Regions from separate parts of the Actinomadura gamaensis genome, predicted to be linked through region 1. Evidence: riboswitches for the same ligand, from Rfam matches in the RefSeq annotation. Region 1 holds a riboswitch; the other holds the start of a gene.
The links. A riboswitch is a leader RNA that binds a small molecule or an ion and turns the genes downstream of it on or off. The one in region 1 is predicted to bind glycine.
Positions count from the first base shown of each region.

Region 2: linked by a shared signal. The riboswitch ahead of gcvT (glycine cleavage system aminomethyltransferase GcvT) and the one ahead of gcvP (aminomethyl-transferring glycine dehydrogenase) in region 1 are both predicted to bind glycine.

Region 1 is NZ_JBHSIT010000002.1:508,391-519,689, forward strand. Features, by position in the region: gene ACFPCY_RS08175 (flippase-like domain-containing protein) at 1-1,058, opposite strand, end outside; glycine riboswitch at 1,304-1,399, shown strand; glycine riboswitch at 1,400-1,518, shown strand; gene gcvP (aminomethyl-transferring glycine dehydrogenase) at 1,586-4,462, shown strand; gene ACFPCY_RS08185 (tetratricopeptide repeat protein) at 4,657-5,862, shown strand; gene ACFPCY_RS08190 (alpha/beta hydrolase family protein) at 6,356-6,967, shown strand; gene ACFPCY_RS08195 (DUF5999 family protein) at 7,240-7,443, opposite strand; gene ACFPCY_RS08200 ((Fe-S)-binding protein) at 7,810-8,541, shown strand; gene ACFPCY_RS08205 (LUD domain-containing protein) at 8,538-9,953, shown strand; gene ACFPCY_RS08210 (LutC/YkgG family protein) at 9,950-10,579, shown strand; gene ACFPCY_RS08215 (TetR/AcrR family transcriptional regulator) at 10,935-11,299, opposite strand, start outside.
Region 2 is NZ_JBHSIT010000015.1:17,559-28,857, reverse strand. Features, by position in the region: gene ACFPCY_RS37720 (serine hydroxymethyltransferase) at 1-793, opposite strand, end outside; gene gcvH (glycine cleavage system protein GcvH) at 796-1,185, opposite strand; gene gcvT (glycine cleavage system aminomethyltransferase GcvT) at 1,205-2,305, opposite strand; glycine riboswitch at 2,380-2,481, opposite strand; glycine riboswitch at 2,483-2,580, opposite strand; gene ACFPCY_RS37705 (alginate lyase family protein) at 2,736-3,980, shown strand; gene ACFPCY_RS37700 (3-oxoacyl-ACP reductase) at 4,035-4,799, opposite strand; gene ACFPCY_RS37695 (aldehyde dehydrogenase family protein) at 4,801-6,159, opposite strand; gene ACFPCY_RS37690 (glutamine synthetase family protein) at 6,204-7,562, opposite strand; gene ACFPCY_RS37685 (amino acid permease) at 7,597-9,117, opposite strand; gene ACFPCY_RS37680 (FadR/GntR family transcriptional regulator) at 9,242-9,982, shown strand; gene ACFPCY_RS37675 (M50 family metallopeptidase) at 10,171-11,299, shown strand, end outside.

The sequences.
Region 1 (11,299 bases):
ATCAGCGACTCCTGCTCCAGGGCGCGGCGCAGGGAGCGCAGCGGGCGGCGGCCGCTGCCCGCGCGCAGCCGCACCAGCCGCCACAGCCGGTACACGAGCCCGGCCGTCTGCTGGTCGCGGTCGAGCACGTTCACCTGGAGCTGCCAGCGACCGCGGGGGAGCGGGCGGCCCGCGCCGTCGCGCGGCGCGCCGTCCGGGCCGGGGGCGATCTCCACCGCGTACCGGCGCGGCTCGTCGGCGGCCGTGACGAGCCGCCGGGCGCCGACCGGACGCAGCCCGAGCCGGGTGAGCGCCGCCACCACCGCCGTGCCGGGCGGGCGCGGGTTCGGCGTGCCGACCGCGTACAGCGTGCCGTGGCCGATCGCCTCGCCGAGGAAGTAGGTGGCCGCGAGCGCCGACACCGAGGCGTAGGACGCGGTGAGGCCGGTGAGCGCGGCCAGGACGATCATGGTCCAGGCGGTGAGCTGCCAGCGGGAGCGTCCGGCCATCCCGACCGCCGCGACGAACGCGATCACCGGCGCGATGTCGGTGTGCACCACGGCGGTGCCGGAGCTGCCCCAGATCAGCGCGTCCAGCAGGCCGCTCGGCGCGGCGGGGACGACCCAGTCGTCCACCGCCACGGTCAGCCCGAAGGTGATCATCGCGGCGAGCACCGCGATCGCCACCCGCGACCCGTCCCGGTGGAACAGCCGTTCGACCGCGAACGCGACCGGGACGGCCAGCACCCCGAAGCTGGACGCCAGCGTCGCCAGCGACAGCAGCCACCGCGGCGCGTGCGCGGTGCCCTCGACGATGTCGGTCTGGAGGCCGTGCGTGGTCTGCTGGGCGATGGTCACCAGCAGCATGACGGCGGCGAGGCCGGCGACCGAGGTGAGGAAGCGGATCGCGTCGCCGGACCGGCGGATCCGGCCGGGCCACGGCGGTTCCTCGACCGGGATCGCCGGTGCCGCGGCGGGCTCCGGGTCACCGGGGACGGCGGGACGCGGCGCGGTCGCGGCCGGGACGTGCCCGGCCTGGGCACGGCCGGTCCGCGCCGCGCCGTCCTGGGTCCGCGTCACGCCGCACCGCCGTTCCGTCGTCGCCCCGCGCCCCCGCGGTTTCCGGGTCCCCTGACCGTGAGCTGCGAATATCGTACTTTCTCCGGCGGCCGCGGCGGGGGAGGGGTCGCTTCCGCCACGCCGGGCGGCCCCGCGGGCCGGCCGGGCGGGCCGCCGCGCGCCGCCGGGGCTCCGGGCCGGTGACGGTGGGACCGCCGCGTTCGATCGTGCCCGGTGTTGGATAGAGTTCCCAAAGGAAACGCCGCTGACCCTGTGCGGGAGAGATTCCACGCCGCCAGCGTGGGACGCCGAAGGGGCAACCCTCCCCGGAACCTCTCAGGCAAAAGGACCGCTCAGACGAGGCACCTCTGGAAAGCAGGCGCGCGCGTCCCCGGAAACGGAGGCGGGCCGCCTCACCGAAGGGGAAATCCCGCGCGCCCGCGCGGGGGAAGCTCTCAGGTGCCACGACAGAGGGGGAGACCGTGTCACCGGCCGACGGCCGGGGACGCCCTGAGCGACCGCTTTCGCAGCCCAGGAGGCTCTCCCCAATGACCGCCCAGTACTTCGCTCCCGTGGCCTCGCCACAGACCCCGCGGTCGGCGTTCGCCGACCGGCACATCGGCCCGGCCGGCGACGAGCGGTCCCGGATGCTCGCGGCGATCGGCTACTCCGGCGCCGACGCCCTGATCGACGAGGCGGTCCCGGCGGGGATCCGCACGTCCCGCCCGCTGGCGCTGCCGCCCGCGCTGTCGGAGCCCGCGGCGCTGGCCCGGCTGCGCGAGCTGGCGGACAAGAACACCGTGCTGACGTCCATGATCGGGCTGGGCTACCACGGCACCCACACGCCGGGCGTGATCCTGCGCAACGTGCTGGAGAACCCGGGCTGGTACACCGCCTACACGCCGTACCAGCCGGAGATCTCGCAGGGCCGGCTCGAGGCGCTGCTCAACTTCCAGACCGTGGTCGGCGACCTGACCGGGCTGCCGGTCGCGAACGCCTCCATGCTGGACGAGGGCACCGCCGCCGCCGAGGCGATGGCGCTGGCGCACCGGGTGGGCCGGCGCAAGGAGCCGGGCGCGTTCCTCGTGGACGCCGACGCGCTGCCGCAGACGATCGAGGTGATCCGCACCCGGGCCGTCCCGCTGGGGATCGAGGTCGTCACCGCCGACCTGTCGGGCGGGCTGCCCGAGGGCGACTTCTTCGGCGTGCTGGTGCAGTACCCGGGCGCGTCCGGGGCCGTCCGCGACCTGACGCCGCTGGTGGACGCCGCGCACGCCCGCGACATGCAGGCCGTCGTCGCCGCCGACCTGCTCGCGCTGACCCTGCTGCGCCCGCCGGGGGAGAGCGGCGCGGACATCGTGGTCGGCTCGGCGCAGCGGTTCGGCGTCCCGTTCGGCTTCGGCGGCCCGCACGCGGGGTACATGGCCGTCCGCGAGGGCATCCAGCGGCAGCTTCCGGGCCGCCTGGTCGGCGTGTCGGTGGACGTCGACGGCAGGCCCGCCTACCGGCTGGCGCTCCAGACCCGCGAGCAGCACATCCGGCGCGAGAAGGCCACCAGCAACATCTGCACCGCGCAGGTGCTCCTCGCGGTGATGGCGAGCATGTACGCGGTCTACCACGGCCCGGAGGGGCTCGCCGCGATCGCGCAGCGCGCGCACGGGCACGCGGTGCGGCTGGCGGCCGGGCTGCGCGCGGGCGGCGTCGAGGTCGTCCACGAGCACTTCTTCGACACCGTGTTCGCGCGCGTGCCGGGCCGCGCCGCCGAGGTCGTCGCGGCCGCGCGGGCGCAGGGCGTGAACCTGCGGCTCGCCGACGCCGACCACGTCGGGATCGCCTGCGACGAGACCACCACCGGCGAGCACGTCGCGGCGGTGTGGCGCGCGTTCGGCGTCGAGGGCGTCGAGGGCGTTCCGGCCGGGGACGCGCTGGAGTTCGTCCGCCGCGAGAGCCCGTACCTGACGCACCCGGTGTTCCACGCGCACCGCTCCGAGACCGCGATGCTGCGCTACCTGCGCCGCCTCCAGGACAAGGACATCGCGCTCGACCGGTCCATGATCCCGCTCGGCTCCTGCACGATGAAGCTGAACGCGACGACCGAGATGGAGCCGATTACCTGGCCGGAGTTCGCGAACATCCACCCGTTCGCGCCGATCGACCAGGCCGCCGGATACGTGGAGCTGATCGGAGAGCTGGAGGGCTGGCTGGCCGAGATCACCGGGTACGCCCGGGTGTCGGTGCAGCCGAACGCCGGTTCGCAGGGCGAGCTGGCCGGGCTGCTGGCGATCCGCGGCTACCACGCCTCGCGCGGCGAGGCCCACCGGAACGTCTGCCTGATCCCGTCCTCGGCGCACGGCACCAACGCCGCGTCCGCGGTGATGGCCGGGATGAAGGTCGTGGTCGTCAAGTGCGACGACGGCGGCAACATCGACGTGGACGACCTGCACGCCAAGATCGACAAGCACGGCGACGCGCTCGCCGCGATCATGGTGACCTACCCGTCCACGCACGGCGTCTTCGAGGAGACGATCACCGATGTCTGCAAGGCCGTGCACGACGCGGGCGGCCAGGTCTACGTGGACGGCGCGAACCTGAACGCGCTGGTCGGCCTGGCCCGGCCCGGCGAGTTCGGCTCGGACGTGTCGCACCTGAACCTGCACAAGACCTTCTGCATCCCGCACGGCGGCGGCGGTCCGGGCGTCGGTCCGGTCGGCGTCCGCGAGCACCTGGCGCCGTTCTTGCCGTCCCACCCGCTGCGCGCCGAGGCCGGGCCGCAGGAGACGGGCGTCGGGCCGATCTCGGCGGCGCCGTGGGGTTCGGCGGGCATCCTGCCGATCTCCTGGGCCTACATCGCCATGATGGGCCCGGACGGCCTGCGCGCGGCGACCGAGGGCGCGATCATCGCCGCGAACTACCTGGCGGCCAAGCTCGCCCCGCACTTCCCGATCCTCTACACCGGCCGGGACGGCCTGGTCGCGCACGAGTGCATCGCCGACCTCCGCAAGATCACCAAGGAGACCGGGATCACCGCCGAGGACGTCGCCAAGCGGCTGATCGACTACGGCTTCCACGCGCCGACGCTGGCGTTCCCGGTCGCCGGGACGCTGATGATCGAGCCGACCGAGAGCGAGGACCTCGCCGAGCTCGACCGGTTCGTGGACGCGATGGTCGAGATCCGCCGCGAGATCCAGGCCGTCGCGGACGGCACGCTCGACGCGGAGGACAACCCGCTGAAGAACGCGCCGCACACCGCCGACTGCCTCGTCACCGAGGACTGGAAGCACGCCTACCCGCGCGAGCGGGCCGCCTACCCGCTGCCGTCGCTGCGCGAGGGCAAGTACTGGCCGCCCGTCCGCCGCATCGACCAGGCGTACGGCGACCGGAACCTGGTCTGCTCCTGCCCGCCGCCGGAGGCGTTCGAGGACTGACCCGCCCGGCACGCGAGGGGCCCGTCCCGGGACGCTCCGGGGCGGGCCCCTTCCCGTCTCCGTTGGTGATCTACAATGTAAAGGCGGTCGCCGCGGTACATGATCAGATTCGGGTGTGTCGGGGTGGGACGCCGGGCGGCCGGATCGCTAGGCTCGGCACGCCGAACCCCCATCCCCAGAGGGCATAGACGATCATGAGCGACACGCCCGGACAGCCGGTCGAGGCAGCGTCGGCCGGAGGGCCGGCCGGAGAGCCGGCCGCGGATCCCGCCGGGGCCGCGGCCGCGCGGGCGGCCGAGTTGTGCGAGCGGGCCCGGCGGCTCGCGGAGGACGGCGAGTCCGACCGCGCGGCGGCGCTGTTCGGGGAGGTGCTGGCGCTCGGCGACACCCCGCTGCGGGCCCGCGCCGCGCTCGGCCTCGCGGTCGTCCTGGACGACTCGGGCGACGTCGCGGGGGCGCGCGAGGCCGACCGCGCCGCGATCGCCACCGGCGACGCCGAGTACGGCGCGCGCGCCGCCTACCACCTCGCGCTCACGCACGAGCGCGCGGGCGAGCGCGACGAGGCCGAACCCGCCTGGCGGATCGTGGTCGACTTCGGGAACCCGGCCTACCTCCCGCCCGCGCACCTGGCGCTCGCCCGCCTCGCCGACGACGCGGGCGACTTCGACCGCGCCCGCGAGCACTGGGAGGAGACCGTCGCGACCGGCGACCGCGAGTACGGGCCGCTCGCCGCGCACGACCTCGCGCAGCGGCTGCTGGAGCGCGGCGAACCGGCCCGCGCGCAGCGGATCCTGACCGCCGGGCTGAAGCTCATCGACCGGGCGTCCGCGCCGCACGCGCACTCGCGGCTCGCCGTCGCGCTCGGCATCGCCTGCCTCGACCAGGCCATCGGCGCGTTCGGCGCGGCGCTGGGCGTCGCGGGGGAGCACGCCGACGCCGAGGTGGGCCCGCTCGCCACCGAGCTGCTCGCCCGGACGCTGCCGCTGCGCGGCCGGGACGGCGAGGCCCGCGACGCCTGGCGCCGCGGGCTCACGGACTCGGCGATCGCCCCGCAGGTGCGGGCGCGGCTGCGGCGCGAGTTCGCCTCCGACGAGGGCGACGACCCGGCCGAGCTGTGGTGGGAGCCGCTGCTGGAGCAGTCCGTCGCCGAGGGCACGCTCCCCGCGCTCGCGGGCGAGGCGTTCGGCGCGCTGGACCACATGTACGCGCTGCTGGCCGTCCGGTACGCCGCCGAGCCCGCCGACCGGCGGCCCGGCGAGTCGCACGAGGTGATCGGCCGCGCGGTGCGCGTCCCGTCGGACTACGCCTGGGGCCCGCTGCTGCACGAGAGCTTCGCCGAGCGCCTGCGCCTGGCGATGGGCCCCACCGCGGCCCTCCCACCCGGCTGGCCCGACGCATAGCCCCCGACGCCTGCACCTAAGGGGCCTCACGCCTGCGGCGCAACGCCTGAACGCCGAGGAGCCGACGCCTGCGCGCGACGCGTGAACGCCTGGGACGCGGCACCTGTACGCCGAGGAGCCGACGCCTGTACGCCGAGGGGCCGAAACGCCTGCGCGCGGCGCGTGGACGCCTGCGGCGCAACGCCTGAACGCCGAGGAGCCGACGCCTGCGCGCGACGCGTGAACGCCTGGGACGCGGCACCTGTACGCCGAGGAGCCGACGCCTGTACGCCGAGGGGCCGAAACGCCTGCGCGCGGCGCGTGGACGCCTGCGGCGCGGCGCCTGAACGCCGAGAGTCCGACGCCTGGGACGCGGCGCCTGAACGCTGCGGCGCGGCGCTGACCGCCTGGGTGTGGCGCCTGCGGCCGGTATCTCGACGGCTGGAGGCGGCCGGCAGGGTGGCGCCGGGACCCGGGGGCGCGCCGGCGTGGGCGTACCACTACGGTGAGCGACATGGAGATCGTGACGGCGCACGGACCCGCCGAGGTGACGGTGGACGAGCCGGACCCGGGGGAGGGGGCGGCGTTCCTGCTGGTGCTGACGCACGGCTCGAACGGCGGGGTGGACGCGCCGGACCTGCTGGCCGTCCGGGAGGCGGCGCTCGGGCTCGGCGGGGCGGTGGCGCGGGTGCTCCAGCCGTTCCGCAAGGCCGGACGGCGCGCGCCCGGCTCGGCGGTGAAGCAGGACGAGGCGTGGCTGGAGATCGTCAAGCTGCTGCGCGACCGGTTCGGGGACGTGCCGCTCGTCCAGGGCGGGCGCAGCAACGGCGCGCGGGTCGCCTGCCGGACGGCCCGGGACGCGGGGGCGGCCGGCGTGGTGGCGCTGGCGTTCCCGCTGCATCCGCCCGGCAAGCCGGAGAAGTCGCGGGTCGAGGAGCTGCGCGGCGCCGGGGTGCCGGTGCTGGTCGTGAACGGCGACCGCGATCCGTTCGGCGTCCCGGACGCCGAGGACGCCGCCGAGGTGGTCGTCCTGCCGGGGGAGCGGCACGACCTGAACCGGAATCCCGGCGCGGTGGGCGCGGCGGTCGGGCCGTGGCTGCGCCGCTGGGCGGACGTGCCGCGCTGACGCGTGTGGCCGGGCTGGGCGGACGCGCCGCGCTGACGCGTGCGGCCGGGCTGGGCGGACGCGCCGCACTGACTCGTGCGGCCAGGCGGGGCGGACGCGCCGCGTGACGCGGCGCGCTGACGCGTGCGGGCCCGGACATCAGGGAGCCCCGGCGGATCGGCCGGGGCTCGTGCTTCGTCGTGCGGGCTCCGGGCGGGGCCCGGAGCGTCCGGTGGGTCACCGACCCCCCGAGGAAGATCACCCGTTCGGACTAGTCCCCCGTGCGAGACCGGTCAGGCGACCGCGTCGAGACCGAGGTCGGTCGGGCGGTGCGGGGCGACGACCTCGCCGTCGGGGAGCAGTTCACCGGTGTCCTCGAAGACCACGACGCCGTTGCACAGCAGGCTCCACCCCTGTTCGGGGTGGGTGGCCACGGTCCGCGCGGCGTCGCGGTCGGGTCCGTCGGAGGTGGGACAGTGCGGCTGGTGTGGGCACATCGGCGTGCCTCCGGTCTCAGGTACTCGATGGGCGTGCTCGTTCATTACGACGCATCCGAGTGTGGAACGGTTCGACCCCGGGCTGCCATAGCCCGAAGGGACGATTGTCCGGTGGTACTTCCGTACCGTCCGGGTGTGATCGCCCTCACTCCCGGGTGCAGGTGATCAGCGTGCCCGCGCCGAGGTCACGGGGAAAGTACGACACGCCGTCCGATGCATAAAGTTCCTCCCGGTTCGTCCGAGCGCTGTCCGGGACCGGCCGCGGGCCCGTCTCCGCGATGCGATCGTTTCGCCCCGGCGCGCGGGGGCCGGAGCCCTACGATTGCCTCTTGTGGCAGGGACCGACCCCTGGGGAGGTGAGGCCCGATGCGCGTGGCGCTGTTCGTCGCCTGCGTCGACGACACGATGTTCCCGGGCACCGGCCGAGCGGTGACGTCCCTGCTGGAGCGGCTGGGCCACGAGGTGGTGTTCCCGCCGGGGCAGACGTGCTGCGGCCAGCTGCACTGGACGACCGGCTACCGGCGCGAGGCGGCGGGTCTCGCGCGGCGGTTCGCCGAGGTCTTCTCCGGAGCGGGGACGGTCGTGACGCCGTCGGCGTCCTGCGCGGCGGCGGTCCGCTCGTCCTACCGGAGCATCGCGCGCGCCGCGGGGGACGCCGGGCTGGAGCGCGCGGCAGCGGGGCTGGAGGTCCACGAGCTGACCGAGTTCCTGGTGGACGTCCTGGGCGTCACCGACGTCGGCGCGCGGTTCCCGCACCGGGTGACCTACCAGCCGACCTGCCACTCGGTCCGCGCGCTCGGCGTGGGGGACCGGCCGTTGCGCCTGCTGCGCGCGGTCAAGGACCTGGAGCTGGTCGAGCTCCCCGCCGCGGACGAGTGCTGCGGGTTCGGCGGCGCGTTCGCGGTCAAGAACGCCGACGTGTCGGTCGCGATGGTGGCCGACAAGGTCCGGCATGTGCGCGACACGGGCGCGGACGTCGTCTGCGCCCTGGACAACGCCTGCCTCGCCCACGTCGGAGGGGCCTTGTCGCGGCTGCGCGCGGGCGTGCGCGTGGCGCATCTGGCGGAGATCCTGGCGTCCACGGGGGAGGCCCGATGACATCCGGCGGGGACGGACCGGATCCCGGCCCGGGGCCGCGGGGCCCCGAAGGGTTCGGCCTCGGGACGCTGCTGGGGCTGGTCAACGGCCAGCAGCGAGGCGCGGCCAAGCGCCGGCGGACGGACGGGGCACCGGCCGTGCCGAGATTCGCGGACGCCGCGCGGGAGGCGCTGGCGGACGCGGGCGCGCGCCACGACCTCGCCGAGTCGGCCGCGGCCACGCGGAAGCGGACGGCGGCCGCGATCGCCGAGGCGTCCGACTGGGAGCGGCTGCGGGAGGCGGGCGCGGCGATCCGCGACCGGGCGCTCCTCGACCTCGGCGCCCATCTGGAGACGTTCGAGCGGGCCGTCGCGGACGCGGGCGGCACCGTGCACTGGGCGCGCGACGCGTCCGCCGCGCGCCGGATCGCCGCCTCGCTCGTCCGGGACGCGGGGGACGGCGAGGTCGCGGTCGCGGACGGGAGCGTCCTGCGCGAGATCGGGCTGGACCGCGCGCTCGCGGCGCGGGGCGTCGTCGCGCACGACGCGTCCGGGCCGGAGGGGCGCGACCGGGTGCGGGCGGCGCGCGTCGCCGTCGCGCCCGCCGACTTCCTGGTCGCCGAGACCGGGACCGTCCTGCTGCTGGAGTCGGGCGGCGCGGCCCGCGCGTGCCTGACGCTGCCGGAGACGCTCGTCTGCGTCGCGGGGCTGGACCGGCTCGTCCCGGCGTGGGAGGACATGGAGGTGCTCCTCCAGCTCCTGCCGCGCGCGTCCCGCGGCGACCGGCTCAGCCCGCAGGTGTCGGCGTGGACGGGCGCGGTCCCGGCGGACGGCCCGGGCGAGGTCCACGTGGTGCTGGTCGACAACGGCCGGACCCGCATCCTCGGCGACGAGGTCGGCCGCGAGGCGCTGCGCTGCATCGGCTGCGGCGCCTGCTCGGCGGTGTGCCCGGTGTACGAGCGGGTGGGGGACCGGCCGTTCGATCCCCGCGGGACGGGCGTGCCGGGGCCCATCGGCGCGATCTGGACGCCGCTGGCGCGCGGCGTGGAGCGGGCTCCCGAGGCGTCGCTGCCGTTCGCGTCCACGCTGTGCGGGGCCTGCGCGGACGTGTGCCCGGTGAAGATCGACCTGCCGGGGCTGCTGGTGCACCTGCGCGGCGAGGTCGTGGACGCGCGCCGCCACCGGCCGGTGCCGACGCCGGAGCTGGCCGTGATGCGCGGCGTCGCCTGGACGATGGCCGACGCGCGCCGGTTCGAGGCGGCGGCCGGCCGCGGGGCGCGGTGGGCGCGGCTCCTGTCGCGCGGCGGCCGGATCCGGCGGCTGCCCGGCCTGCTCGGCCGCTGGACCGAGGCGCGCGACCTGGCCGCGCCGCCCGCCGAGAGCTTCCGGGCATGGTGGCGGCGGCGGGAGGCGGCCCGGCGGAGGACCGGATGAGCGCGCGCGACGAGGTGCTGCGGCGGGTGCGCGGCGCGCTCGGCCCGCCCCGCCGGACGCCGGTGCCCGTGCCGCGCGGCTACCTCACCCGCCTGACCGGCCCGGAGGCTGCCTCGCGCGCGGACGTCGTCGCGCTGTTCACCGAGCGTGTCGCGGCGCTCGGCGTGGCCGTCCGGCACGTGGGCGGGGACGAGCTGGCGACGGCGGTGGCGGCGGTCCTGTGGGGCTGGGAGGCCAAGCGGATCGTCGTCCCGGCCGACCTGCCGTACGGCTGGCTCGCCGAGCTGGACGGGGTGCGGGCGCTGGCCGACTCGGCGGTCCTGGACGTCCCGGCGCTGGCGGGCGTGGACGGCGTGGTGACCGGCTGCGCGGTCGCGGTGGCCCGCACCGGGACGGTCGTCCTGGACGGCGGGCGCGCGCAGGGCCGCCGGGCGCTGACGCTCGTCCCGGACCGGCACCTGTGCGTCGTGCACGCCGACCAGATCGTGGGCGCGGTGCCGGAGGCGGTGCGGCGGCTCGACCCGGCGGTGCCGCAGACGTGGCTCAGCGGACCGCCCGTCGCGCCGTCCGAGGACGTCCCGCCGCACGGCCCGCGCACCCTGGAGATGCTGGTCGTAGAGGACTGACGCAACACCACCCTCAAGCAAGGACAACGCACCCGATCCCTGACACGAGCGAGCCGCGTGCCTGGCGCGAGCAGGAGCGCGCGCCCGGCCGGTGCGGTCGCGGGGACGCGTGCCCGGGCGCGCGCGGGGACGCGTGCGTGGGTGCGTGCGGGGGTGCGTGCGGGGGTGCGATGCGCGCGGGGGTGCGTGCGGGGGGCGGGTGCCTGGGCGCATGCGGGGCGCAAGCGCGTGCCCGGGCGCGAGCGCGGCGCGTGCCTGGGCGCGTGCGAGGGCCGCGTGCCCGGGCAGGTGCGGGGGCGGGGGTGTGTGCGCGGGTGGTCAGTGGCGGTGCGGGTGCGGTTGCGCGCGGGGCGGGTCAGCCGGGGTTGACCCCGGCGAGGACGAGGGTCAGGCCCGCGGCGAAGCGGGCGTCCCAGTCCACGGGCGGTTCGCCCGGTTCGGCGCGGACGTCCCCGCGGGTGTCGCGGACCTCCAGCGCGACGTGCCCGATGACGTAGGCGAGCAGGCTGTGCGCGGCGACCGCCGCGGTCTGCTCGGGGACGCCGCCGAGCCGCAGATGCTCGCGCAGCGAGGCGATCGTGCCCGCGAGCGCGGCCGGGTTGCGGTGGGTGACCAGCAGCGGCAGGACGCCCGCGTGGTCGAGCAGCCGGGCCCGGTAGCCGCGCGCCCAGGCGGTGAGGCTCTCCCGCCAGCCCGCGCCGCCGGGGTCGGGCGCGGGCA
Region 2 (11,299 bases), on a different contig from region 1:
GGCCGCCCTGCATGCCGGGGAAGACGGCCGAGTTGATCTTCTTGCCGTACTCCTCCCGCGCCAGGATCAGGCCGCCGCGCGGACCGCCGAGGGTCTTGTGCGTCGTCGTGGTGACGATGTCGGCGTGCGGCACGGGCGAGGGGTGCAGCCCGGCGGCGACGAGGCCCGCGAAGTGGGCCATGTCGACCATGAGCAGCGCGTCCACCGAGTCGGCGATCTCGCGGAACCGGGCGAAGTCCAGTTGCCGCGGGTAGGCCGACCAGCCCGCCACGATCATCTTCGGGCGGTGCTCGGCGGCGAGGCGCGCGACTTCGTCCATGTCCACCCGGCCGTCGTCCTCGCGCACGTGGTAGGGCACCACGTTGAGGACCTTGCCCGAGTAGTTCAGGCGCATGCCGTGCGTCAGGTGGCCGCCATGGGCCAGGTCGAGCCCGAGGATCGTGTCGCCGTGGTTCAGCAGGGCGAAGTACACCGCGGTGTTCGCCTGCGCGCCCGAGTGCGGCTGGACGTTGGCGAACTCGGCGCCGAACAGCTCCTTGGCCCGGTCGATGGCGAGCTGCTCGGTGACGTCGACGTACTCGCAGCCGCCGTAGTAGCGGCGGCCGGGGTAGCCCTCGGCGTACTTGTTGGTCAGGACCGTCCCCTGGGCCTCCAGCACCGCGACCGGCGTGAAGTTCTCCGAGGCGATCATCTCCAGGGTGGACTGCTGGCGGTGCAGCTCGTCCGCGACGGCGGCGGCGACCTCCGGGTCCACCTCCGCCAGCGGGGCGTCGTGCGAGGAGAGGGCGGCCACGGTCAGGACTCCTCGATGAGCTTGGCGTAGGCCTCGGCGTCGAGCAGGTCGCCCGGCTCCTCGCTGATCTTCACCTTGAAGATCCAGCCCTCGCCGTACGGGTCGTCGTTGATCACCTTGGGCTCGTCGACCACGGCCGCGTTCACCGCGGTGATCTCGCCGCTGACGGGGGAGTACAGGTCGCTGACCGACTTGGTGGACTCCACCTCGCCGCAGGTCTCGCCGGACTCGACGGTGTCGCCCTCGCCCGGCTGGAGCTCGAGGAAGACGATCTCGCCGAGCGCGTCGGCGGCGTGCTGGGTGATGCCGACGGTGACGATGCCGTCCTCGTTGTCGAGGCCGGCGACCCACTCGTGGTCTTCGCTGTAGCGGAGCTGCTCCGGAACGCTCACGTGTTCTCTCTCCAGGGATTCAGGAACGCTTGTAGAAAGGCAGGGCGACGACGTCGACCGGCTCGTGCCGGCCGCGCACGTCCACGGCCAGCTCGGTGGTGTCCTCGGGGACCGAGGCGTCCAGGTAGGCCATGGCGATCGGCGTGCCCAGTGTGGGCGACGGGGCGCCGCTGGTCACCACCCCGCACGGCGTGCCGTCCGGGCCGACGACCGCGTACCCCTTGCGGGGCGCCCTCCGCCCGCGGGCCACCAGTCCCACGAGCCTACGGCCTGCGGGGGCCTCCGCACGCGCGGCCAGCGCGGTCCGCCCGACGAAGTCCGCGTCCTTCTCGAACTTGACCACCCGGCCGAGGCCCGCGTCGAACGGCGTCGTCTCGGTGGTGAGCTCGTTGCCGTACAGCGGCATCCCGGCTTCGAGCCGCAGCGTGTCGCGCGCCGACAGCCCCGCCGGGACGACCCCCTCGACCCCGGCCAGCGTGTTCCACAGGCTCACCGCGTCGGCGGCGGCGACGAAAAGCTCGAAGCCGTCCTCACCGGTGTAGCCGGTGCGGGCGATCAGGGCGTCCACCCCGGCGACGGTGCCGGACAGGATGGCGTAGTACTTCAGCTCGGGCAGCGGCGCGTCGGTGAAGCGGAGCAGGATGTCCTGCGCGTCCGGGCCCTGGAGGGCGATGAGGGCGTAGGCGTCGGACCGGTCGTCCACCTCGGCCTCGAAGCCCTTGGCCCGCTCGACCAGGGCGTCCCGGACGACCGCGACGTTGGAGGCGTTGGCGACGACCAGGTAGGTCTCGGCGGCCAGCCGGTAGACGATCAGGTCGTCCAGCACCCCGCCGTCCTCCTGGACGATCATGGTGTAGCGGGCCTTCCCCACGGCCATCGGCGAGATGTTGCCGACCAGCGCGTAATCCAGCGCGGCGGCGGCCTGCGGGCCGGTGAGGAAGATCTCGCCCATGTGGGAGAGGTCGAACAGCCCGGCGCCGGTGCGGACGGCCTTGTGCTCGGCGGTCTCGCTCGCGTAGCGCAGCGGCATCAGGTAGCCCGCGAAGTCCACGAGGTTCGCGCCCAGAGCGGCATGGACGTCGTAGAGCGGCGTCTTCTTGGCAGTCGGATCGGCGGACATGGGTCTGGCTCCTTGGTCGCGGGGCGCGCGTGGACTCCCGTCAATGGTCCCACTCGCGCACCGGGCGGCTCGGTGCCTCCCCCTCTGTCATCGGCGCCTGAGAGCTTCACCCCCTGACCTTGCGGGGGCTTTCACCTTCGGCGGAGGGCGGTGAGGCCCTCGCTTTCCAGAGGTCGCCTGGTCCGCGCGGTCCGTGGGGCCTGAGAGGTTCCGGGGAGGAGTTGCTCCTTCGGCGGCCCCCGCTGGCGGCGGGGGCGCTCTCCCGCGCGGGATCAACGGCTGTCCGCAATCTACCAGCGGCCTGGGGGCGCTACCAGCCGACTTGTCGCGCTTTGCCGTTGATTTCGGCGTTCCGATTGACGGGGCCGGACGCCGACGGTTGCATGATCTCGCAACTCAGCGATCTTTCAGCCGATCGAGAGGAGACGCCATGGCGTTCACCCGGAGCGCGGGCACCCGGAGCCGCGTGTGGCTCGCGTCCGGAGCGGGGGCCGCCGTGGTCGCCGCGTCCGTGGCGGCGGTCGCCTGGAACGGCGGGTCGGCGGGCGCGTCCGGGGGCGAGCACGCGGCGGGCGCGGTCGCGGCGACCTCCGCCGCGGGCTTCAGGCACCCCGGCGTCCTGGTCGGCAAGGCGCAGCTCGACGCGATGCGCAGCCGCGTCAAGGCGGGCAAGCAGCCGCAGAAGAAGGCGTACGACGCGATGATCGCAAGTAAGTACGCCGACCTGAAGCGGACACCGAAGCCCCGCGCGAACGTCGAGTGCGGCTCGTCGTCGCACCCGAACAACGGCTGCACGGACGAGCGCGACGACGCGATGGCCGCCTATACCGACGCGCTCGCCTACACGGTCAACCACGACCAGCGGTACGCGGCCAAGGCCGTCCAGCTCATGGACGCGTGGGCGAAGGTGCTGAAGGAGCACACCAACTCCAACGCGCCGCTCCAGGCGGCCTGGGCCGCCAACGACTGGGCCCGCGCCGCCGAGATCATCCAGTATTCGCCGTACGGCGCGAAGTGGAAGGGCGCGAAGAGGTTCTCGTCCTTCCTGCGGACGGTGTACCTGCCCGTCGTCAACAAGGACCGCCCCACGACGAACGGCAACTGGGAACTGATCATGACGGACGCGACGATCTCCATCGCCGTCCACACCGACGACCGCGCCGCCTACGACCAGGCCGTGGCCCGCTGGCGCAAGCGCCTGCCCGAGTACGTCTACCTGAAGCAGGACGGCCCGCTCCCGAAGACCCCGCCCGGCGTCTCGGGCAAGGCGGCGACGATCAAGTACTGGCAGGGGCAGAGCACCTTCGTGGACGGCCTCGCCCAGGAGACCTGCCGCGACTTCGGCCACACCGGCTGGGCCCTCGACGCCGCCGTCCACGTCGCCGAGACCGCCCGCCTCCAGGGCCTCGACCTCTACAAGGAGGCCCGGCCCCGCCTGACGAAGGCGATGGAGTTCCACGCCCAGTACGACCTGGGCGCCAAGGCGCCGTCCTGGCTCTGCAAGGGCAGCCCGAAGACCGGCCTCGGCCCGGTCCTGGAGATCGGCTACAACGAGTACCACCACCGCCTCGGGGTCGCGCTGCCGAAGACCGGACAGCTCGTCACGTCGAAGCGCCCGGCCGGAGCGTCCTACTTCCTCGGCTGGGAGACCCTCACCCATGCCGACGCCCCGTAGGCGTCAGCGCACGTCAAGGGGGGCGCCCGGCCGGGCACCCCCTTTTTCTTCGCGCTAGAGCGGGGTGACGTAGGCGCCGGAGATGCCGCCGTCCACGAGGAACTCGGACGCGGTGATGAAGGACGCGTCGTCCGATCCGAGGAAGGCGACGGCCGCCGCGATCTCCTCGGGCTCGGCGAAGCGTCCGGTCGGGATGTGGACGAGCCGCCGGGCCGCCTTCTCCGGATCCTTCGCGAACAGCTCCTGCAACAGCGGCGTCGAGACCGGCCCGGGGCAGAGCGCGTTGACCCGGATGCCCTCGCGCGCGAACTGGACGCCCAGCTCCCGCGACATCGCCAGCACGCCGCCCTTGGACGCCGTGTAGGAGATCTGCGAGGTCGCCGCGCCCATCTTGGCCACGAACGACGCCGTGTTGATGATCGATCCGCGGCCCTGCTGCCGCATGTACGGGATCACGTGCTTGCAGCACAGGTAGACGCTGGTGAGGTTCACCTCCTGGACGCGCTTCCAGGCGTCCAGGCCGGTCTCCAGGATGGAGTCGTCGTCCGGCGGGGAGATGCCCGCGTTGTTGAACGCGACGTCGATCCGTCCGTAGGCGGCGTGGGCGGCCTCGAACAGCGCCTTCACGTCGTCCTCGGACGTGACGTCGGCCTTGACGAACAGGCCGCCGACCTCCTCGGCCGCCTTGGTGCCGCCGGTCTCGTCCAGGTCGGCGACGACGACCTTCGCGCCCTCGGCCGCGAGCCGCCGGACGGTCGCCAGCCCGATCCCGCTCGCCCCGCCCGTGACGACGGCGACGCGCCCCTCGAAACGCTGCACGCTATTCCTCCGTGGATATGAAGACGTTCTTGGTGTCGGTGAAGGCGGCGAGGGCGTCCGGGCCGAGCTCGCGGCCGAGGCCGGACTGCTTGAAGCCGCCGAACGGGGTCCAGTAGCGGACCGACGAGTGGGAGTTGACCGAGAGGTTGCCCGCCTCGACCGCGCGGGACATGCGGAAGGCGCGGCCGACGTCGCGGGTCCAGATCGATCCGGACAGGCCGTAGGGGGTGTCGTTGGCGATCCGGACCGCGTCGGCCTCGTCCTCGAAGGGGACGACGACCGCGACGGGGCCGAAGACCTCCTCGCGCCAGGCGGGCAGGCCGGTCACGCCGTCCCCGGCGAGGACGGTCGGGGCGTACCAGAACCCCTTGCCGGACGGGGCCGTGCCCCGGACGGCAACGGGGGCGCCGTCCGGGACGAACGAGGCGACGCGCTCCCGGTGCGCGCCGGTGATCAGCGGCCCGACCTGCGTCTTCTCGTCGCGCGGGTCCCCGACGACGACGGCCCGGACGGCCGGTTCCAGCAGTTCCATGAAGCGGTCGTAGACGGGCCGCTGGACGAGGATGCGCGAGCGGGCGCAGCAGTCCTGCCCGGCGTTGTCGAAGACCGCGCCGGGGGCGGTGGCGGCGGCCTTCTCGATGTCGGCGTCCGCGAAGACGATGTTGGCGCTCTTGCCGCCGAGCTCCAGGGTGAGCCGCTTGACGCCGGGCGCGCACGCGGCCATCAGCTCGCGGCCGACGCGGGTCGAGCCGGTGAACGCGATCTTCGCGACGTCCGGGTGGTCGGCGAGGCGGCGTCCGGCGACCGGGCCCTCGCCGGGCAGGACGGTCACGACGTCCTCGGGGAGCCCGGCCTCCAGCGCCAGCTCGCCGACGCGCAGCGCGGTGAGCGGGGTGGCCTCGGCGGGCTTGACGATCACCGTGTTCCCGGCCGCGAGCGCCGGGGCGAGGCCCCAGCCGAGGATCGGCATCGGGAAGTTCCACGGGACGATCAGCCCGACCACGCCGAGCGGCTCGTGGAAGGTGACGTCCAGGCCGCCCGCCACGGGGATCTGGCTGCCGGTCAGCCGCTCGGGCGCGGCGGAGTAGTAGAGCAGCACGTCGCGCAGGTTGCCGGCCTCCCAGCGGGCCTGCGCGATCGGGTGCCCGGCCTCGGCGACCTCCAGCTCGGCCAGCTCCTCCAGGTGCTCGTCGACCGCGGCGGCGAACGCGCGCAGCAGCCGCGCCCGGTCGCCGGGGGAGACGTCCCGCCAGCGGGCGTAGGCGCGCCTCGCCCGCTCGACGGCCCGGTCGGTGTCGGCGACCGTCGCCATGGCCACGGACGTGACGACCTCCTCGGTCGCCGGGTTGATCACGTCCAACACATGCCCTTCCCTCGTGTCGGAGTCGGAGTCGGAGTCGGTTCTCAGAGCCGTTCGAAGCCGCGGAACAGCTCCCAGTCGGTGACGGCGCGGTCGTAGGCGTCCAACTCGACGCGGGCGTTGTTGGCGTAGTGCTCGACGACCTCCTTGCCGAACACCTCGGCCGCCAGGGCGCTGGACGACCAGTCGGCCGCGGCCTCGCGCAGCGAGCGCGCGACGGTCGGCGCGCCGGAGGCGTACGCGTTGCCCGTGTACGGCTCCTCCAGCGGCAGGTCGTTCTCGATGCCGTGCAGCCCGGCCGCGATCATCCCGGCGACCGCGAGGTAGGGGTTCACGTCGCCGCCGGGCGTCCGGTTCTCGATCCGCAGGGACGGCCCGTGCCCGACCAGCCGCAGCGCGCAGGTCCGGTTGTCGAGCCCCCACTTGATCGCGGTGGGCGCGAACGAGCCGGGCTGGTACCGCTTGTAGGAGTTGATCGTCGGCGCGTAGAGCAGGGTGAAGTCGCGCATCAGCGCCTGCTGTCCGGCGACGAACGCCCGCCCGATGTGCGAGAGGCCGTGTTCGCCGTCCGGGGAGGCGAGGACGGGACGTCCGCCGGCGTCCCGCAGCGACAGGTGGATGTGGCAGGAGTTGCCCTCGCGCTCGTTCGGCTTCGCCATGAAGGTGATCGCCATGCCGTCCTGCGCGGCGATCTCCTTGGCGCCCGTCTTGTACAGCGCGTGGTTGTCGCAGGTGGTCAGCACCTCGTCGTACCGGAACGCGATCTCGTGCTGGCCGAGGTTGCACTCGCCCTTCGCGGACTCGACGTACATGCCCGCGCCCTCCATGCCGAGCCGGATCCGCCGCAGCAGCGGCTCGACCCGGGCCCCGCCGAGCAGCGAGTAGTCCACGTTGTACTGGTTCGCCGGGGTGAGGTCGCGGTAGGCGCGGCGCCAGGCGTCCTCGTAGGAGTCGGCGTAGACGATGAACTCCAGCTCGGTGCCCGCGAACGCGGTCCAGCCGCGCTCGGCGAGCCGGCCGATCTGGCGGCGCAGGATCTGGCGCGGGGACGGCGCGACGTCCGAGCCGTCCTCCCACAGGACGTCGGCGTGGACGAGGGCCGCGCCGTCCTGCCAGGGGACGCGCCGCAGCGTGGCGAGGTCGGGCCGCATCACGAAGTCGCCGTAGCCGCGGTCCCAGGACGACATGGCGTAGCCGTCCACGGTGTTCATCTCGACGTCCACGGCGAGCAGGTAGTTGCAGCCCTCCGAGCCGTGCGCGGCGACCTCGTCCAGGAAGAACCGGGCGGACAGCCGCTTGCCCTGGAGCCGTCCCTGCATGTCCGCGATCGCGATGATCACGGTGTCGATGCGTCCGGCGGCGGCCTCGTCGCGCAGCTCGTCCAGCGTCATGCGGGCGCTCATCCGGCTCCTTCCAGGTCGTCGGTCGGCCGGGCGCTCATGCGATGCCCTTCAGCTCGTCCTCGATGGCGGCCAGCTCCTCGGCGCTGCCCTGCACCTTCGGGCCGGTGAACCAGCGCCGCGCCGACAGCACCCACCAGAGCGCCGCCCCGCCGAGGACGGCCCCGAGCGCGACCGGCGCGTAGTTGAAGCTGTCGGTGGTGATCGGGTTCGCGGGCGGCAGCATGAACAGGACCGAGATGAACAGCACCCAGACCACCGCGACGATCCCGATCGGACGGCTGAACCGGCCGAGGTGCCACGGCCCGCGCTCGAACGCCGCGCCCTGCCGCAGCCGCAGGAAGGTCGGGACCACGTAGGCGATGTAGAGGCCGATCACCGCGACGGACGTCACCGCGAGGTAGGCCGTGTAGTTCCACAGCGCGGGCAGGGCCAGCACGAACGCGCAGCCCGCCGCGAGCCAGATCGCGTTGGTGGGGGTGCGGGTGCGGGCGTTGATGCGGTGCCAGGCCGCCGAGAACGGCAGCGCGCCGTCCCGCGAGAACGCGTAGATCATCCGGGAGTTCGCGGTGACCGAGGCCATCCCGCAGAAGAACTGCGCGCCGAACGAGATGAGGATCAGCACGTCCCCGAGGGTCCGCCCGGTCGCGGACGTGAAGATCTGCGCCGGGCCGTCGCTCGCGGCCTTCGCGTAGTCCTGGATCGCGAAGGTCATGCCGAGCAGCAGCAGCCAGCCCGCGACGATCGAGATCAGCACCGAGTTGACGATCCCGCGCGGGCCGGACCGGGCCGCGTCGTGCGTCTCCTCGGTCATGTGCGCGGACGCGTCGTACCCCGTCAGCGTGTACTGCGACAGCAGCAGCCCGATCAGCGCCGCGTAGAACCCGTACTGCCAGCCCGTCTCGTTCACGAACTTCGTGAACACGAACCCGGCGCCCTGGTGGTGGGACGGCTTGAACGCCAGCACCCCGATGACGACCGCGACCCCGGCCACGTGCCACCACACGCTCACGCCGTTCAGCAGCGCCACCAGCCGGACGCCGAACTGGTTCACCAGCGCGTGGATCACCAGCAGCACCGCGAACAGCAGGAACGTGTGGCCGGGCGAGGTCGGGTAGCCGAACCGGTCGTCGAGCAGCGGGTTGAGGAAGGCGGCCGAGCCGTAGACGATCCCGGCGGTCACCGCGACCTGCCCGGTGAAGTTGAACCAGCCGGTGAACCAGGCCCAGGCCGCGCCGTTGCGCGGGGCGAGCTTGGCGGCCCAGTAGTACAGGCCGCCCGCGGTCGGGTAGCTGGAGCAGACCTCGGCCATGGCCAGGGCGACCAGCAGGGTCATCGCGCCGACGCCGAGCCAGCCCCAGGTGATCACGGCCGGGCCGCCGCCCTTGAGGCCGATCGTGTAGGAGGTCAGGCAGCCGGTGAGCACCGAGATGATCGTGAACGAGACGGCGAAGTTGGCGAATCCGGACATCGACCGCCGGAGCTCCTGGGCGTAGCCCAGCTCGTGCAGGCGTCGTTCGTCGTCGGAGAGGGACGGGGCGTGTTCGTCGAGGCTCACGGCGCCTCCTCGCAAGGGGGTTCTGGCGCCCGACTAATCGGGCTAACGTCAGACCATTAAGGTTTGCGGGCGGCGTCCCGTCAAGGGGGTGGAGGCCGCGAAATCCACCTGTAACGTGGGGTGTGTGGAGGAGACCGTGGCGGGACGCACGCCGCTCAGCGAGGCGGTGTTCCGGCCCGTCCGGGCGGGCAACGCGTTCGAGGAGACGGTCGAGCGGCTGCTCCAGGCGATCAAGCTCGGCGTCGTCGACCGCGGCGAGCGGCTGCCGCCCGAGCGCGAGCTGGCCCCGCTCCTCGGCGTCAGCCGCGTCACCCTGCGCGAGGCCATCCGCGTCCTCGCCCAGGAGGGGTACGTCGAGTCCCGGCGCGGGCGCGCGGGCGGGACGTTCGTCACCTACCGGCGCCCGCGGCCGAAGACCACCGACCTCCGCCGCGCCCTGGCCGCCATGGGCGGCGACGACCTCCACGACACCCTGACCTTCCGGCTGGCCGTGGAGACCGGCGCGGCCCAGCTCGCCGCGTCCGCGCCCCTCACCGAGGCCCAGCGCGCCCTGCTCCGGTCCCGCCTGGACGAGCTGAACGGCGCCGGCCCGGACGAGTACCGCCGCCTCGACACCCTGTTCCACCTGACCATCGCCGAGCTCACCGGCTCACCGTCCCTGGTCGCCGCCTGCGCCGACGCCCGGATGCGCGTCACCGACCTGCTGAACGCCATCCCCGTCCTGGCCGCCAACATCGCGCACGCCGCCAGCCAGCACGACGCGATCGCCACGGCCGTCCTGGACGCCGATCCCGACGCCGCCCGGCAGGCCGTCGCCGAGCACCTGGACGGCACCGCCGCCCTCCTGCGCGGCTTCCTCTCCTGAACCTCCGCGCACCCCTGAGCCGACCCCCGAGCCGACCCCCGAGCCCGGCCCCGGCCCCGGCCCGAGCCGGCCTCGGGCCTCGGCCTGAACCGAACCTTCCGCCCGGCTATGGACTTGTACGCGGTCCGGCATGGCCTTCTGACGTAGTCTGGGTGGGTCGCTGGAGATCACCGGGAGGACGGGGAAGCATGTTCTGGCTGGCGGGGGTGCTCATCCTGTTCTTCGGCCTGCTCGCGTCGATCGCGCTGCACGAGCTGGGGCACATGAGCTTCGCCAAGTGGTTCGGCGTGCGCGTGCCGCAGTTCATGGTCGGGTTCGGCCCGACGATGTGGTCGCTGCGGCGCGGCGAGACCGAGTACGGCGTCAAGTGGATCCCGCTCGGCGGGTACATCCGCATGATCGGGATGCTGCCGCCGCGCAAGGGCGACGCGCCCGGGCAGGTGCGCCAGGTGTCCACCGGGCCGTGGCAGGGGCTGATCGAGAACGCCCGCGGCGCGGCGCTGGAGGAGATCCGCCCCGGCGACGAGGACCGGGTCTTCTACTCCAAGAAGTGGTGGCAGAAGCTGCTGATCATGTTCGGCGGCCCGGCCATGAACCTCGTGCTGGCGGTGCTGTTCTTCTCGATCCTGCTGATGGGGATCGGGCGGCAGACGCCGCAGCCGGTGATCGAGTCGGTGTCCAAGTGCGTGGTGAGCGCGGGCCAGAGCGTCACCGAGTGCCCGGCGAACGCGCCGCTCACCCCGGCCGCGGCGGCCGGGCTGAAGGCGGGCGACCGCATCCTCACCTTCGACGGCCACAAGATCGACTCCTACCCCCAGCTCCAGCGGCTGATCCGCGACTCGGCCGGCCGGACGGTCAGCATGGACATCCGCCGCGACGGCCGGGTCGTCAAGGCCAGCACGCCGATCATCCGCAACAAGATGGCCGACCTGAAGGACACGAACAAGACCGTCGAGGTCGGGTTCCTCGGTATCACGCCGACCGAGCCGTTCGTCCGGCAGGGGCCGGGCGCGGTCGCGAGCACGATGGGCGACATGACCGGGCGCACCGCCGAGGCGCTGGTCAACATGCCGAAGAAGATGGTCGGCATCTGGAAGGCCGCGTTCGGCAACGAGAAGCGCGACCCGAACGGTCCGGTCGGCGTCGTCGGCGTCAGCCGGATGGGCGGCGAGGTCGCGGCGTCGCACAGCCTGACCACCCTGCAGAAGGTCAGCGTCTTCGTCGGCCTGCTCGGCTCGCTGAACCTCGCGGTCGGCCTGTTCAACCTGATCCCGCTGCTGCCGCTGGACGGCGGGCACATGGCGGGCGCGCTGCTGG